Regions from separate parts of the Bradyrhizobium sp. BWA-3-5 genome, predicted to be linked through region 3. Evidence: predicted binding sites of a transcription regulator. Region 3 holds the regulator's gene; each other region holds the start of a gene.
The links. Region 3 encodes LexA, which represses DNA repair genes until DNA is damaged. Its sites were predicted from a motif close to TGTTCNNNNTGTGTTCNG; they were not measured.
Positions count from the first base shown of each region.

Region 1: RX331_RS18490 (single-stranded DNA-binding protein) is a predicted target of LexA. The motif match lies at 1,554-1,571, and genes of this name have one in related genera.
Region 2: ruvC (crossover junction endodeoxyribonuclease RuvC) is a predicted target of LexA. The motif match lies at 3,136-3,153, and genes of this name have one in related genera.

Region 1 covers NZ_CP136626.1:3,826,493-3,831,750, forward strand. Annotated here, with positions in the region: gene RX331_RS18480 (outer membrane protein) at 1-292, opposite strand, end outside; gene RX331_RS18485 (outer membrane protein) at 519-1,274, opposite strand; gene RX331_RS18490 (single-stranded DNA-binding protein) at 1,771-2,259, shown strand; partial or broken gene RX331_RS18495 (DUF2306 domain-containing protein) at 2,405-2,804, shown strand; gene gyrA (DNA gyrase subunit A) at 3,009-5,258, shown strand, end outside.
Region 2 covers NZ_CP136626.1:7,198,691-7,203,948, forward strand. Annotated here, with positions in the region: gene RX331_RS34625 (metallophosphoesterase) at 1-288, opposite strand, end outside; gene ruvB (Holliday junction branch migration DNA helicase RuvB) at 439-1,506, opposite strand; gene RX331_RS34635 (cytidine deaminase) at 1,503-1,922, opposite strand; gene ruvA (Holliday junction branch migration protein RuvA) at 1,964-2,581, opposite strand; gene ruvC (crossover junction endodeoxyribonuclease RuvC) at 2,578-3,105, opposite strand; gene RX331_RS34650 (YebC/PmpR family DNA-binding transcriptional regulator) at 3,319-4,065, opposite strand; gene RX331_RS34655 (methyl-accepting chemotaxis protein) at 4,265-5,258, shown strand, end outside.
Region 3 covers NZ_CP136626.1:3,715,725-3,720,982, reverse strand. Annotated here, with positions in the region: gene RX331_RS17955 (HAD family phosphatase) at 1-231, shown strand, start outside; gene glp (gephyrin-like molybdotransferase Glp) at 244-1,455, shown strand; gene lexA (transcriptional repressor LexA) at 1,658-2,359, shown strand; gene RX331_RS17940 (hypothetical protein) at 2,621-3,043, shown strand; gene RX331_RS17935 (hypothetical protein) at 3,181-3,351, shown strand; gene RX331_RS17930 (ComEC/Rec2 family competence protein) at 3,359-5,258, opposite strand, start outside.

The sequences.
Region 1 (5,258 bases), 110 kb from region 3:
AGTTTCCGGTCTGCCATCGATAGCCGATCTGACCACCGACCGTGCCGCCATCGGCGTCATGGCAGCCCAAGGAAGTCGGTGCCACCGGAATGCCGAGGACTGCGGTGTTGGTCGAACAGTTGTGGCTCGTGCCCCATCCGCCGTTCGCGCCGATGTAGAAGCCGCTCCAGTTATACGCTGCAACTGCCATCGGTGGCGCTTTGGTGTAGGGCCGCGCGGCAAGATCGGCGGCGATCGCGGGCGCCATCCCAAGCGCGATCAAGCCAGTGGTCGTCAGCAGAATCTTTTTCACTTTTCTTTTCCTTTCGCGGCTCTCGAACGCAACTCCCTCAGCCGTCAATTTGAGGTTGCTCCTGCGTATAGCCGAGGCCGCGCCGGATTCCTGTCTCCCAAAAACCACATCCGCGGCAAATGTAGGTAATATGCAACCGTTGCGGGTAGTGATGGAACCCAATTACAACCAAGCAAAAAGGCCGGCGTAACGCCGGCCTTTTCGTATTCCCGAGTACTGCAGCAGGTCAGTATTTCGCGATAACAGGGCCACCCCAGCGGTAGTTCACACGAACTGTGACGAGATCGACATCCTGGCGGATGCGGTCAGTGCCGAAGAAGACGCCAGCCGCTGTGGTGAAGTCGTGGCTGCGGTCCTGCATGAACAGGTGGTTGTATTCAACGCCGGCCGACCAGTTGGGGGCAAAGCCGAATTCGAGGCCCGCACCGACCGCTGCACCCCAGCGGGTGTCGTCACCAGTGGTGGCAACCACGAAACCCGTGGCAGCATCACGGATGCGGAAGCGATCCGCTGTAACGGCCGCACCGCCCTTGACGTAGAACAAAACGTTATTCGCGGCCCAACCGATCTGGCCCGTGATCAGGCCGAAGGCGTCGATGCGCGACTCGTTGCGGAGTGTCGGATCGAACAGGCTGACATTGCTGCCCCTGAAGTCGGCCCAGTTGCCCTGGCCTTCCAGACCGAACACCCAGGTGCCGGTCTGCCAGCGATAACCGAGCTGGCCGCCGGCGGTGCCGCCGGTTGCATCGTGGCAGCCTTCGGGGAAGGCAACGATGGGGCCCAGGCCGGCGTCGGTGAGATCCCAGCACTTGCGGCTCGAGCCCCAGCCGCCGTTGGCACCGATGTAGAAGCCGCTCCAGTCATAGACCGCGGCGATCGCAGGCGGCGGCGCCTTGGTGTAAGGGCGCGCAGCCAGGTCGGCGGCCGCTGCGGGCGCAGCGAACGCGATAAGAGCAACTGTACCTAACCAAACCTTCTTCATGGCTATCTCCAGATTGCACGCTTCCGTTGGTCCCGAAGCGTTTCCCCAAGGGCGCGAGCGCCGCGCCGGTGGGTTGTATTTATCGTGACTCGCTCAGAAATGGCGTCTCCGAAATGACACACAGGAAAACCAAGTGTAATGGAACCAAGATAATGATTTGTTAGAGAAAATTGGAACTTTGGCGGGAACTTTCGGGGTTCCATTTCGAGTTCATTTCGGTTCCCCGTGGGTTCCCGTGGTTCGCTCCGAGGTTGCGTCGTTGTGTTCCGAACGGACAAGTGGAACAAAGCTGGAACATTCGCGTGGCCGATGCTATATGTGGATAACCGCCGGCTTGCGAAGGGATCGCGGGGTCAGCGGGGCCTGCGAGCGTATAGGGTCGGCCCGAAAGGTCCGAGAAGCGGACGCGGAAGTCAGACAAGCGACAGGTCAAGAAATTGAAACGGCCGCGGCCGGAGCAGTGATTTTTGCCGGCGATATCGAGTGGAGAGCTGTGATGGCGGGAAGTGTGAACAAGGTGATTCTGGTCGGCAACCTCGGCAAGGATCCGGAAATCCGGCGGACCCAGGACGGGCGGCCGGTCGCCAATCTGAGCATTGCAACGTCCGAGACCTGGCGCGACAAGGCGACCGGCGAGCGCAAGGAAAAGACCGAGTGGCACCGCGTCGTGATCTTCAATGAGGGCCTCTGCAAGGTCGCCGAGCAGTATCTGAAAAAGGGCGCCAAGGTTTACATCGAGGGCGCGCTGCAGACGCGCAAATGGACCGACCAGAGCGGCGTCGAGAAATACTCGACCGAGGTCGTGCTGCAGGGCTTCAACTCGACGCTGACCATGCTCGACGGCCGCGGCGGCGGTGGGGGAGGCGGCTTCGGCTCCGACGATGCCGGCGATTTCGGCTCCAGCGGCCCGGCTAGCTCCGCGCCCCGGCGGGCCGTCGCGGCGGGCAGCCGCAACAGCGACATGGACGACGACATCCCATTCTAAATCTATCGCTGTTTACCGCGCTGAACAGCATCATCCGAGGCGCCGCGAAGCGGCGTCTTGAAGGATGCAGGCGCGCTGCGATCTGCCGCGCGCCAGTGATTAACTGCGCCCCGTCTCGATCGCCAACTCGAGATGGAGCGCCGCCATGAGCCTCGCACCGCTGCTGGAGGCCCCCGGAACGATCCCGCTGCACGCCTTCGCCGCCATCGCGGCGTTCGCGCTCGGCATTGTGCAGTTCGCCGCCCCAAAGGGAACGCTGCCGCACAGGACGCTCGGCCTGGATCTGGGTGATGCTGATGGCAGCGGTTGCGATCAGTTCGCTCTGGATCCACGAGATCCGCCTGGTCGGGCCGTTCAGTCCGATCCATATCCTGTCGGTCTTCGTGCCGGTCATGCTGGCGCTGGCGGTGCTACATGCGCGCCGGCACAATGTCAGCGGCCACAAGAAGGCGATGACGTCGATCTTCTTCGGCGCGCTGATCATCGCCGGCGCGTTCACCTTCCTGCCCGGGCGGATCATGCATGCGGTAGTTTTCGGCTCCTGAGATGGAGGTAATGAGACACCGTTCCGATCCGGTTATTGCGGTCCGGAAATGGCTATCTCGGCAGCCTCCGGAAAATCGTCTCGCGATGCGTTAAGTCCATGAAAAAACGAGCGGAAAAACAGCTTCGCCCGAAGGCTCCGGGGTGGTGATCGGGCCTTCGATGCGCTATATGATTCCCGACTGAGAACTGACTGGATTCCCCCTTTGGCCGATAACGAAGACGACAAGCCCGGCGAGCCGCCGGAGCCCTCCGACATCCGTCCCGTTTCCATCCTCGACGAGATGAAGCGCTCCTACCTCGATTACGCCATGAGCGTGATCGTGGCGCGCGCGCTGCCGGATGCGCGCGACGGCCTCAAGCCCGTGCACCGCCGCATTCTCTATTCGATGCATGAGCAGGGACACACGCCGGACAAGAAATACGTCAAGTCCGCGCGCGTCGTCGGTGATGTGATCGGTAAATATCATCCGCACGGCGATCAATCGATCTACGACGCGATGGTGCGGATGGCGCAGGATTTTTCCATGCGCGTACCGCTGATCGACGGGCAGGGCAATTTCGGCTCGATCGACGGCGATCCTCCGGCGGCTTATCGATATACCGAAGCGCGCCTGACCCGGTCGGCGCAGGAAGTGATCGGCGATATCAACGAAGAGACGGTCGACTTCCAGCCGAACTATGACAATTCCGAGAAGGAACCGTCGGTTCTACCCGCCAAGTTCCCGAATCTTCTGGTCAATGGCGCCGGCGGCATCGCGGTCGGCATGGCAACCAACATCCCGCCGCACAATCTCGGCGAGGTCATCGATGCCTGCGTCGCGCTGATCGACAATCCAGCGCTCACGATCGACGATCTCATCAACATCGTGCCCGGCCCGGATTTCCCGACCGGCGGCATTATTCTCGGCCGTCAGGGCATCCGTTCCGCCTATCATCTCGGCCGTGGCTCGATCGTGATGCGCGGAAAGGTCACGATCGATACGGTCCGCAAGGACCGCGAAGCGATCATCATCACCGAAATTCCCTACCAGGTGAACAAGGCGACGATGGTCGAGCGCATTGCCGATCTGGTGAAAGAGAAAAAGATCGAGGGCATTGGCGACCTCCGCGATGAGTCCGACCGCGACGGCTATCGCGTCGTCATCGAGCTGAAGCGCGAAACCGTGCCCGATGTAGTGCTCAACCAGCTCTATCGGTTCACGCCGTTGCAGGCGAATTTCCCCGCCAACATGCTGGCGTTGGATTCCGGTCGTCCGCAGACGATGACCCTGAAGGACCTACTCACCATCTTCGTCGCCTTCCGCGAGCAGGTGGTGACCCGGCGGACCAAGTTCCGGCTCAACAAGGCGCGTGACCGCGCCCATATCCTGGTCGGCCTTGCGATCGCGGTCGCCAATATCGACGAAATGATCCGCGTTATCAGAACCTCGCCAGATCCGAACACCGCGCGCGATACGCTGATGTCGCGCGACTGGCCGGCGCGGGACGTCGAGGCGATGATCACGCTGATCGACGATCCGAGGCACCGCATCAACGCCGATGGTACGATCCGGCTGTCGATGGAGCAGGCCAAGGCCATCCTCGACCTGCGGCTCCAGCGGCTGACCGCACTGGGGCGGGATGAGATTTCCGATGACCTCGACAAGCTCGCGGCAGAGATCGCCGATTATCTCGACATCCTGCGGTCACGCGCCCGCGTTCAGGCGATCGTGAAGACCGAACTGGCCGAGGTGAAACAGAAGTTCGCCACCCCGCGCAGGACCGTCATCATCGAGCAGGAAGGCGAAGTCGAGGACGAGGACCTGATCCAGCGCGAGGACATGGTGGTCACCGTCTCGCATGCCGGCTACGTCAAGCGCGTGCCGCTCTCGGCCTATCGCGCCCAACGGCGCGGCGGCAAGGGCCGCGCGGGGATGCAGACCCGCGACGAGGATTTTGTCTCGCGGCTGTTCGTCGCCTCGACGCATACGCCGGTGCTGTTCTTCTCCTCGAAGGGCCAAGTCTACAAGGAAAAGGTCTGGCGGCTGCCGATGGCGGCGCCGAACGCGCGCGGCAAGGCGATGATCAACATCCTGCCACTGGAGCAGGGCGAGCGCATCACCACCATCATGCCGCTGCCGGAGGATGAATCCTCCTGGGCCAATCTCGACGTCATGTTCGCCACCACCGGCGGCACGGTCCGCCGCAACAAGCTGTCCGACTTCGTCGATGTGCGCCGCTCCGGCATCATTGCCATGAAGCTCGGCGAGGGCGAGGCGATCGTCGACGTGCAGATCTGCACCGAGCGCGACGACGTGCTGCTGACGGCGGCCGGCGGCCAGTGCATCCGCTTCCCCGTCACCGACGTGCGCGTCTTCACCGGCCGCACTTCGATGGGCGTGCGCGGCATCGCCTTGGCGGAAAACGACAGGCTGATCTCGCTGGCGATCCTGCGCCATGTCGAGACCTCCTCC
Region 2 (5,258 bases), 3.5 Mb from region 3:
ATGGCCGGTGACGTAGTCACCGAGCATGACGACGATGTCAGGCTTCAGCGCATTGGTGCGTTCGACGATCTCCTGGATGTGATCGAGCGACATCCAGGGATCGCAGGCATGCAAATCGGCGATGGCGGCGATCCGAAGCTTGAGGCCATCAGGCCATCGCGGCGGCGTGATGTTGTACCTCGTGACGCGCAGCCGGACGATCGGCGCGCTGAATCCGTAGGCAGTGGTGGAGACGCCGAACGCGCCGAGACCAGCCACGGATTTCAGAAAATGACGGCGTGTTAACATGGGAACTCAGTCGTGATGCAGCGCTAACATGGGGACGGATTGGGCCCGAAATGCGGTAGGTTTGTGCAGATCGTCAGCAGAGCTCACGCAGCTTTTCACCATGGCAGTGCGCGCATGAACCCGCTGTTTGCCTTTAGTGTTCCACAGGAATCATCGGGTTCGAAGCGGTCCGTCGTCGCTGTCGCCGTTGCCGAACAGGCCGAATTGCGCGGGATCGCGCGTCGGCTCGGCGAGGCCGAGATGGCGGAAGGCGTGCGAGGTCAAAAGCCGGCCGCGCGGGGTGCGCTGCAGATAGCCGCACTGGATCAGGTACGGCTCGATGATGTCCTCGATGGCGTCGCGCGGCTCCGACAGCGCCGCCGCCATGGTTTCCACCCCGACCGGCCCGCCGCCATAGTTGAGCGCAATCGTGGTCAGGTAGCGGCGGTCCATGGCGTCGAGACCGGCGGCATCGACTTCCAGCGCGCTCAGCGCGTGGTCGGCAATGGCGCGGTCGACGGAGCTGGCATCGGCCGCGGAAGCAAAATCGCGCACGCGGCGCAAGAGGCGCCCGGCGATGCGCGGCGTGCCGCGGGCGCGGCGCGCGATCTCGTTGGCGCCATCAGCCGTCATGCCGATGTTGAGCACGCGGGCGCCGCGCGAGACGATCTTCTCCAGCTCGTCCTCGGTGTAGAAATTCAGGCGGACCGGAATGCCGAAGCGGTCGCGCAGTGGATTGGTCAACAGCCCTGCGCGCGTCGTCGCACCGACCAGGGTGAATTTTGCCAGCTCGATCTTGACCGAGCGCGCCGCGGGTCCCTCGCCGATGATGAGGTCGAGCTGAAAATCCTCCATCGCGGGATAGAGTACTTCTTCGACCGCCGGGCTGAGGCGATGGATCTCATCGATGAAGAGCACGTCGCGCTCTTCCAGATTGGTGAGCAGCGCCGCAAGATCGCCGGCCTTCGCGATCACCGGGCCTGAGGTGGCGCGAAAGCCGACGCCGAGCTCGCGCGCAACGATCTGTGCCAGCGTGGTCTTGCCGAGGCCGGGTGGGCCGACGAACAGCACATGATCCAGCGCCTCGCCGCGCTTGCGCGCCGCCTCGATGAAGATCGACAGATTCTTGCGCGCCTGCGCCTGGCCGACAAACTCCGACAGCAGTTGCGGACGCAGCGCGGTGTCGCCGACATCGTCGGAACGCCGCTCGGGGGTGACGATACGGGAGGGGGTGTTCACCCGTTGCCCCTCCGGTACTTGTTGGGCAAAAGCTCGCCGATGGTCGCAACCTTCGGCTCGCGGCCATTGTCGGGAACGATGACCCGCGCGTTCGCATCGTAATCATGGATCAGTTCGCGACAGATGCCGCAGGGCGAGACGACGGCAATATCGCCGGGCTCGTCCGGTTTGGGATGACGGACGGCGACGATGGTCTCGATACCGCGATCGCCGGTTTCGGTAATCGCGCGCCCAATGGCGATCGCCTCCGCACAGACGGCGATCCGGCCGATATAGGCGTCGATGTTCACACCGGTGACGATGCGGCCGTCGCGGGTGCGCATGGCTGCGCCGACCTCTTGCCAACGGTTCCGATACCGCGGCCTGATCGCGTCAATCGCGGCGGCAATTAGTTCCTGGTCTTTTTCACTCAACATGACGGAAACGCGTTCCTTCGTCAGGGAAGGGCAAACGTAGTCTACTTCGCCAGCTCCTTCAGGCCCAGCCGGATCAGCTGCGCGGTCTCGGCTTTTTCACCAGCGCTGCGTGACGCCGCGGCAATCGCGGCCGCCGCCTGCGGCTGGCCATAGCCGAGATTGACCAGCGCCGAAATCGCGTCGGTGACCGGGCGCGGCGCGCGCTGATCGTCGACGGCGCCGGCGAGATGCACGACAGCAGGATCGACATTGGCAAAGGCAGGCGCCTTGTCCTTGAGCTCAGAGACGATGCGCTCGGCGACTTTCGGGCCGACGCCGGGCGTGCGCGACACCGCGGCCTTGTCGCGCAGCGCAATCGCGTTGGCGAGCTCGGCCGGCGGCAAGGTGCCGAGCACCGCGAGCGCGACTTTGGCGCCGACGCCCTGCACGGTCTGCAGCAAGCGAAACCATTCGCGCTCGGCGTCGGTGCGGAAGCCGAACAGCTTTATTTGATCTTCACGCACATAAGTTTCGATCGACAGCACCGCCGCCTCGCCGGGCGACGGCAGCGCCTGCAGCGTACGCGAGGAGCAATGCACCTGATAGCCGACGCCGCCGACATCGAGGATGACATAATCCTCGCCGTACGAATCGATCAGGCCTTTGAGCTTGCCGATCATAGGCTCGCCACCTTGATCCGCAGCAGCGCACCCTGGCGGTGATGGGCGTGGGTGACGGCGATGGCGAGCGCGTCCGCCGCGTCAGCGGATTTCGGTTCGGCTTTCGGCAGCAATATTTTCAGCATCACCGCGATCTGGTTCTTGTCGGCATGTCCGGCCCCGACCACGGTCTTCTTGACCTGATTGGGCGCATATTCCGCAACCGCAATACCGAACATCGCCGGCGACAGCATGGCGACGCCGCGGGCCTGGCCGAGCTTCAGCGTCGCGACGCCGTCCTTGTTCACAAAGGTCTGTTCCACGGCGGCCTCCGCCGGGCGGAAATCGCCGAGCACGGCCGCGAGCCCCTCATGGATCGCCAGGAGGCGGCTGGCCAGGGGCAGATCGTCCGGCGGCTCGACCGAGCCGCAGCCGATGAAGACAAGCCGGTTACCCTCGGACTCAATCACGCCCCAGCCGGTGCGGCGCAGGCCAGGATCGATGCCGATGATACGGACGGGTTGGCGAATCGGTGAGGCTGTCATGGCGTAGTGATAACGCCAGAGCCGTGTGAACGAAACATAAAGAGAACGGAAATCCCCGATGGATGCGCTGGCTCGTGCCCCGGACGCGGCGCACCGCGAAGTGGTGCGCCGCAGAGCCGGGACCCATCTATCCGGCTCGGCATCTGGTGACATGGGTCCCGGCTCTGCGGAGCAGCGCTCACGCGCTGCACCGCGTCCGGGACACGAGATCGCCTACCCGCCCATCTTGGCGACCAGCGCGTCCGAGATCTCGAAATTGGCGTAGACGTTCTGGACGTCGTCGTGCTCGTTGAGGAGGTCCATCAGCTTCAAGAGCTTCTCGCCGGTCTCGTCGTCGACCGCGACCGTGTTCTGCGGCTTCCAGGTCAGCGCCGCCTTGCGGGCTTCGCCGAACTTGGCTTCCAGCGCCTTGGCGACCTCGCGAAAGGTTTCCTGCGAGGCGTAGATCTCATGGCCGCTTTCGCTTGATGCCACGTCGTCGGCGCCGGCCTCGATGGCGGCTTCCAGCATCGCATCGTCGGAGGCGACGCTGGCGTCATATTCGATAATGCCGGTGCGGTCGAACATGAAGGCGACCGAGCCGGTTTCGCCGAGATTGCCGCCCGACTTGGTGAAGTAGGAGCGGATGTCGGAGGCGGCGCGGTTGCGGTTGTCGGTCAGCGCCTCGACGATCACGGCGACGCCGCCGGGGCCGTAGCCCTCGTAGCGGATTTCGTCGTAGTTCTCGCTTTCACCGCCGGTCGCCTTCTTGATGGCGCGCTCGATATTGTCCTTCGGCATGTTTTCCTGGCGCGCCGCGATGACGGCCGCGCGCAGCCGCGGATTCATCGCGGGGTCCGGGGTGCCCAGCTTGGCGGCGACGGTGATTTCGCGGGCCAGCTTGCCGAACAGCTTGGATTTCTGGGCATCCTGCCGGCCCTTGCGGTGCATGATGTTCTTGAATTGGGAATGGCCGGCCATGCGCAGTCTCTTGGATTCGTCCAGGGGATGTAGGGATAGGGCGCGGCCTTATAGGCCGGCAACCCGCCGAAATCAAAGATTTGCAGCCGGTTTTGGTATGGCAATACTGCCGCCTGCCGGAAAATCAGGCAGTTGTTAACCACGACTTCATGCTCGGATGAGAGGATTTCGCAGAGATCCTCAACTTTCAAGAGACGTTATGGCCTTCGGTTTGTTCAAAAAGCGGGTGCCGGAGCTGGCCCAGCCCGCCTCTGAGCCCGAGGTTCAGGCGGCTGCCCCCAGCGTGGAAGCCGCGCCCGGCGATAGTGATTCGGCCAGGGCGATCCTCGAACTCCTGGAACTCGAACTCGGCGCGATGATCCGCCAGCTCGAGCGCGCGGCCAATTCGGTCGCCGGCGGCGCCGAGGCCACGGCGGCGACGCTCTCGACCATCCGCCAGCGCACCGATGCGCTGACCAGCCGCTCGAGCGCCGCCCAGCGTACGGCGACGACATTTTCGCAGGCCGCCGACAAGTTCACCCAGTCGGCGCAGGGGATCGGCGCCCAGGTGCGCGACGCCGGCAAGCTCGCCGACGAGGCCAGCGCGGCCGCCCGCGAGGCCGGCGCCAATGTCGACCGCCTGCGCGAGTCCTCGGCGGCGATCGGCAACGTCGTCAACCTGATCGCACAGATCGCGCGGCAGACCACGCTGCTGGCGCTCAACTCCACCATCGAGGCGGCGCGCGCCGGCGAGGCCGGACGCGGCTTCGCCGTCGTCGCCACCGAAGTGAAGGCGCTCGCGGTGCAGACCCAGAACGCCACCGAGGAGATCACCAAGAAGATCGAGGCGTTGCAGCGCGACGCCGCCGGCTCGGTCGACGCCGTTCATCGCATCACGCAATCGATCGAAGCGATCCGCCCGGTATTCGAGCACGTCAATGGCGCGGTCGCCGAACAGAACGCCACGACAGGCGAAATGGCCGACAACGCGGCCTCCGCTTCCAGCTTCATCGTCTCGGTCGGCGACAGCGCCGGCGAGATCGACAGCGCCACCAAGGAAGCCGAGGCGCATGGCGAAAGCGTCGCCAGGGCTGGACGGGCCGTGACCGCGTTCGCGCACAAACTCAAGGCGCGCTGCGCCGTGCTGTTGCGCCAGGGAGAAAAGGAAGGCGAGCGTGCCGAGCGCGGCAAGGACGAAAAGCTGCCTTGCAGCC
Region 3 (5,258 bases):
GTCCTCAGCCACTTCCGCGAGATCTTCCTGTCCTCGAGCATCGGTTTGCGCAAACCCGACGCCGAAGCCTATGATCATGTGATAAAAGCGATCGGCGTGCCGGCCTCGCGGATCCTGTTCTTCGACGATTCAGCCGCCAATATCGAAGGCGCGCGGGCGCGCGGCCTTTCTGCCATCCACGTGACATCGACGGATGACGTGGCAAGGGCACTGACCGCACTTGGAATTTAGGGAGGTCTGCCCGTGGCCTTGATGCCGGTTGCCGATGCATTGTCCGCGATCCTTGATGGCGCCGATCCCCTGCCCGAGGAAATGGTCGCGCTGGACGCCGCCCATCACCGCGTGCTGGCGCGCGACGTCGCGGCGCGGCGGACCCAGCCGCCTGAGGCGATGTCGGCGATGGACGGCTATGCGGTGCGCGCAACGGATGCCGCCGATCTCTCCGCCCGGCTCAAAGTGATCGGCGAGGTCGCCGCTGGCCGCCCGTTCGAACGGAAGGTCGGCCGCGGCGAAGCGGTGCGAATTTTCACCGGCGGCGTCATCCCAGACGGCGCCGACGCCGTCATCATCCAGGAAGACACGGCTGTCGACGGCGATCATATCACCATCACCGAAGCCGCCGTCCCCGGGCGGCATATCCGCGCCGCCGGCGTCGATTTCCGTGAGGGTGACGTGCTGCTGAAGCGCGGGCGCCGCCTCTCCGACCGCGACCTGTCGCTCGCCGCCGGCATGAACTATCCGGAAGTCGCCGTGCACCGCCGCCCGAAAGTGGCCGTGCTGGGCACAGGCGACGAGTTGGTCATGCCCGGCACGATCCCCGGCCCCGGCCAGATCGTCTACTCCAACGGCTATGGCTTGCGCGCGCTGGCGCGGGCGGAGGGCGCCGAGGTCGTCGATCTCGGCCTGGCCGCCGACACCGTTGCCGCCACCACGGAAGGTATCCGCCGTGCCAACGAGTCCAACGCGGATGTCCTGATTACCATGGGCGGGGCGTCCGTCGGGGACCATGACCTCGTCAAGCAGTCGCTCGAAGCCGAAGGGACGACCATGGCCTTTTGGCGGATCGCGATGCGGCCGGGCAAGCCGATGATGCATGGCAGGCTCGGCTCGATGCGGGTGATCGGCCTGCCCGGCAATCCCGTCTCTTCCTATGTCTGCGGATTCCTGTTCCTGGTGCCGCTGATTCGCGCTTTATCGGGCCGCGACCACGTCCATCACGTCAGGGAAGGCGCCGTTTTGGGCCGCGACCTCGCCGCCAACGACCAGCGCGAAGATTATCTTCGCGCCCGCCTGGAAGAGCACGAGGACGGCACGCTGACGGCCGTGCCGGTCACCCACCAGGACTCCTCACTGCTCGGGAATCTCGCTGCGGCACGGGCACTTGTGATACGTCCGCCATTCGCGCCGGCCGCCGTGAAGGGGTCGCGTTGCGAGCTTCTGCGCCTGCCGGAATGACGCGCCGAACGGCGCATCCGGCCGCTATCGCCAATGCGTTCACCTGAAATTAAGTGGTTGCGGAACACATATCGAACATATAGTGTCCGTTCATGATTTGTTTCGAGCGCTAGTGTCTCTGGTTGGGAGTTTGGGGACTCCGGCGATCTGGGCGCTGAAATTCGAGACCGAACGACGATACCAAACCGGGGGATTGCTCGCGATGCTTACGCGCAAACAGTATGAGCTACTGCGTTTCATCAATGAACGGCTGAAAGAGGCCGGCGTGCCGCCCTCCTTCGACGAGATGAAGGACGCGCTCGACCTGCGCTCGAAGTCCGGAATCCACCGCCTGATTACGGCGCTGGAGGAGCGCGGCTTCATCCGCCGCCTGCCCAACCGCGCCCGCGCCATCGAAGTCATCAAGCTGCCGGAGCTTGCGACAGCCGGCAACGGCCGCCGCGGCTTCACGCCAAGCGTTATTGAAGGCACGCTCGGCAAGCGCACCTCAAGCCCGCCTGTTGCCGAGGACGACGGCAATCGTCCGGTCGCCGTGCCCGTGATGGGCCGGATCGCCGCCGGCACGCCGATCGAGGCGCTGCAGACCCGCAGCCATACGATCAGCGTGCCGCCTGACATGCTCGGCTCCGGCGAACATTACGCGCTCGAAGTGCGCGGCGATTCCATGGTCGATGCCGGCATTCTCGACGGCGACATGGCGCTGATCCAGCGCAACGAGACCGCCGACACCGGCGATATCGTGGTGGCGCTGATCGACGAGGAGGAAGCCACGCTAAAGCGTTTCCGCCGCCGCGGCGCCTCGATCGCGCTCGAGCCGGCCAACGCCGCCTATGAAGTCCGCATCCTGCCGCCCAACCGGGTCCGAATCCAGGGCAAGCTGATCGGGCTGTACCGCAAATACTGATCTTTAAATATTGGTCTGTCGGTTGGCGTACATGACGACAACGACATCCAGCCCCGGCCATCGGCCGGGGTTTTTTGCTGCGTGAAGGAACAAAGCCCCGTTATCGCGCTTGTGATTTTGATCGCAGTCAGGCCAGTCGCAGAATTTGTCCCGAACCAAGAAAAGCTTCTGCCAAGTCCACTTGCGATAAAATCCACTGCGATAGAGGCCTGTGCCTCCTTCCAGACACGGGTCAGCTATCTCAAACGAGGGAGCCATCCGATGTGTGACTATAGCCTGCACGCCGTGGCGACGCGCCCTGCCCGGGTCGGCGAGACGCTTGTTACCACAACCTTCCGCGGTACTTCGACCCGCGGCTTTGCGTCAGAGCGCGAACCAGCAGTGGCGGTCTGCATGCTTCCCGGCACCGAACTGGCGTTCGCCGAGGACGTCAGATACGATAACCGCTGGATCTGGACGCGAACCACCGAGTGGCGGGTCGGCAAGTTCAATCAGATCGAGCCCGAAGTGGCCGACCGTCACCATGACGCGATCGAATTTCCCGATGGCAGCCATGTGCTGGTGACGCAGCTTTGCGAAGGCCAGCGGGCGACCGTGCTGCAATTGCCGGTGGTCCAGACCGGCGGCGAGCGCGCCCCGAAAGCCGTCGAAGCGCCTCCGGCCGCTTCTATCGTGACCGGCTAAACGCCGCGCATGTAATCCGCCGGTTCAAACCGGCGGATTACGTGATATATTGCCTGGAAAATCGGCGCCGAGGGCAGTCGGTGGTCAACAAGATTACATGGCAAAGAGCCGGACGCGTCACTGCACCGGGGCGGTACATGTTCCGCTATGGCTGGCTCACCGTCACCGCGGACGATCTCGCGATCTGGCAGCAATTCCCCGACGCCTCGTTCACGTTGGTCAACCTGCCTTCGCAGCCTGACGCGCCGGAGGAGTTTCACCTCGGCGCGTTCGAGATACCGGTCGCTCCTCCGCACGACGATCGCTGAACTCAATTTATTCTTCCGCCTGAAGGTCCGCCTCGGCCGGCGTCGCATCGACGGCCCGCGCCGGCACGCGCGGCGCCAGCACGGTGGCGTCCGGCTCGCGCTCCTCAGCTACGGCCGGCGACCACGGCCGGTCGATCCCGCGCGGCTTGACCGCCTCGACGACAAAGCCTTCCCTGCCTCGCCCTAGCGCCATCGCGCCCTGGCGCCGCAATCGCTCGCCGTCGATCACGGAAGCGCTGCAGGCGGCCGGCGCCTGCCGCAGCGTCACGATCAGCGCCGTGCGCTCGCAATCATCCGCAAACGCTTCCGGCCTGAACGCCTGCGCGACCAGCGGGCCGCCCGCAGACGGCACCACGCAGCCGAGGTCGTCGCAGGACACGCCTGAGGTGAGCGTGGCATCGGTTGCGTTGCGCGCATCGGCATCCGCCGCCAGCCACTCCTTCAGCAGGAACGTATCCTTCGAGCCCTTCACCGCGTGCATCAGATGCAGCCGGCCGTCCTGGCCGCGGACGCCGACATGGCGGCCGTCCGCAGAGATCAGAATATCCGGTGGCGTCACCCGCGCCGCCCACATCGCCGCCAGCACCACCAGCGCGGCGCCCGACCAGCGCAGCGGCGTGCGCAGCAGGCCGAGCAGGATGATGCCAATACTCGCCGCGATCAGCGGGCCGATGCCGAAGGCCGGAATGCGGCCAACCGCGCCGGGCAATGCCGCGACCCATTGCGTGACCGCAATCATCCAGTCGATGCCAAAACCCATGATCGCCCAGAACAGCCCATCGAAGCCGAACGGCATGGCGACGAGGCCGAGCAGGCCCGCCGGCATCACGACCGCCGACACCACCGGCATCGCCGCGAGGTTGGCGATCACGCCATAGGGCGTCACCCGGTGGAAGTGAAAGGCCGCGTAAGGCATGGTCGCAAGCCCCGCCACCAGGGAGGCCAGCAGCAGCATGGTGAACTCGCGGCCGCCCCACAGCGCGGCCCGCGCGGTCGCGTTGTTGTCGGGCGCGGCGAACAGGCGCGGCATGCCGATCTGCACCAGCGCCACCAGGCCCAGCGTGGCGGCAAACGACATCTGGAAGCTCGGATGCACCAGCGCCTCCGGCGCCACCGCCAGCACGATCAAGGCGGCGACCGCGAGCGTGCGGAAGGTGATGGCGCGGCGGTCGACCATGACCGCGATCAGCACCACGGCGGTCATGAAGAACGACCTTTGCGTCGCGACCTCGGCGCCCGAGAGCAGGAGGTAGAACGCGGCGGCAGCGAGCGCGGCGGCCGCCGCCCATTTCTTGATGGCGTAGCCGACCGTGAGCACCGGAAACAGCGCCAGCAGCGCCCGCACCGCAAAGAACACGACGCCGGCGACGACAGCCATGTGGTAGCCGGAGATCGACAGCACATGGCCGAGGCCGGAGATGAACATCGCATCGTTCACCGGCGGCGAGATCGCATCGCGCCGCCCGGTGAGCAGCGCGGTTGCGATCGCGCGTTTGTCGCCTTCCAGCGTGGTCCTGATCCGCGCATCGATCGCGTCCCGCAGGCCCTGCATGAAGGCGGAATAGCGCAGGCGCAGCCCGCCGCCCTCCGGCGGCTCGGCCGTCTTGATCGCGCCCATCACGAAGCCGGAGGCGCCGATGCCGGCGAAAAACATGTCGCGGCTGAAATCATAGCTGCCCGGCCGCACCGGCCCGAGCGGCGGCAACAGCCGCGCCTTCAGCTCGACAAAACTGCCGACATCAGGCGCCGCGCCTTTCTTCACCGACAGCCGCACGCGCTCCAGCTTCAAAGTTCCCCGCGCGCTTTCCATGGTGACGACGCGCAGCACAAAACGGTCGGTGCGCTCGCGGATGTCGCGGGTTTCGACAAAGCCGGTCAGCGACACCGAGAACATCGGCCGCGCCAGC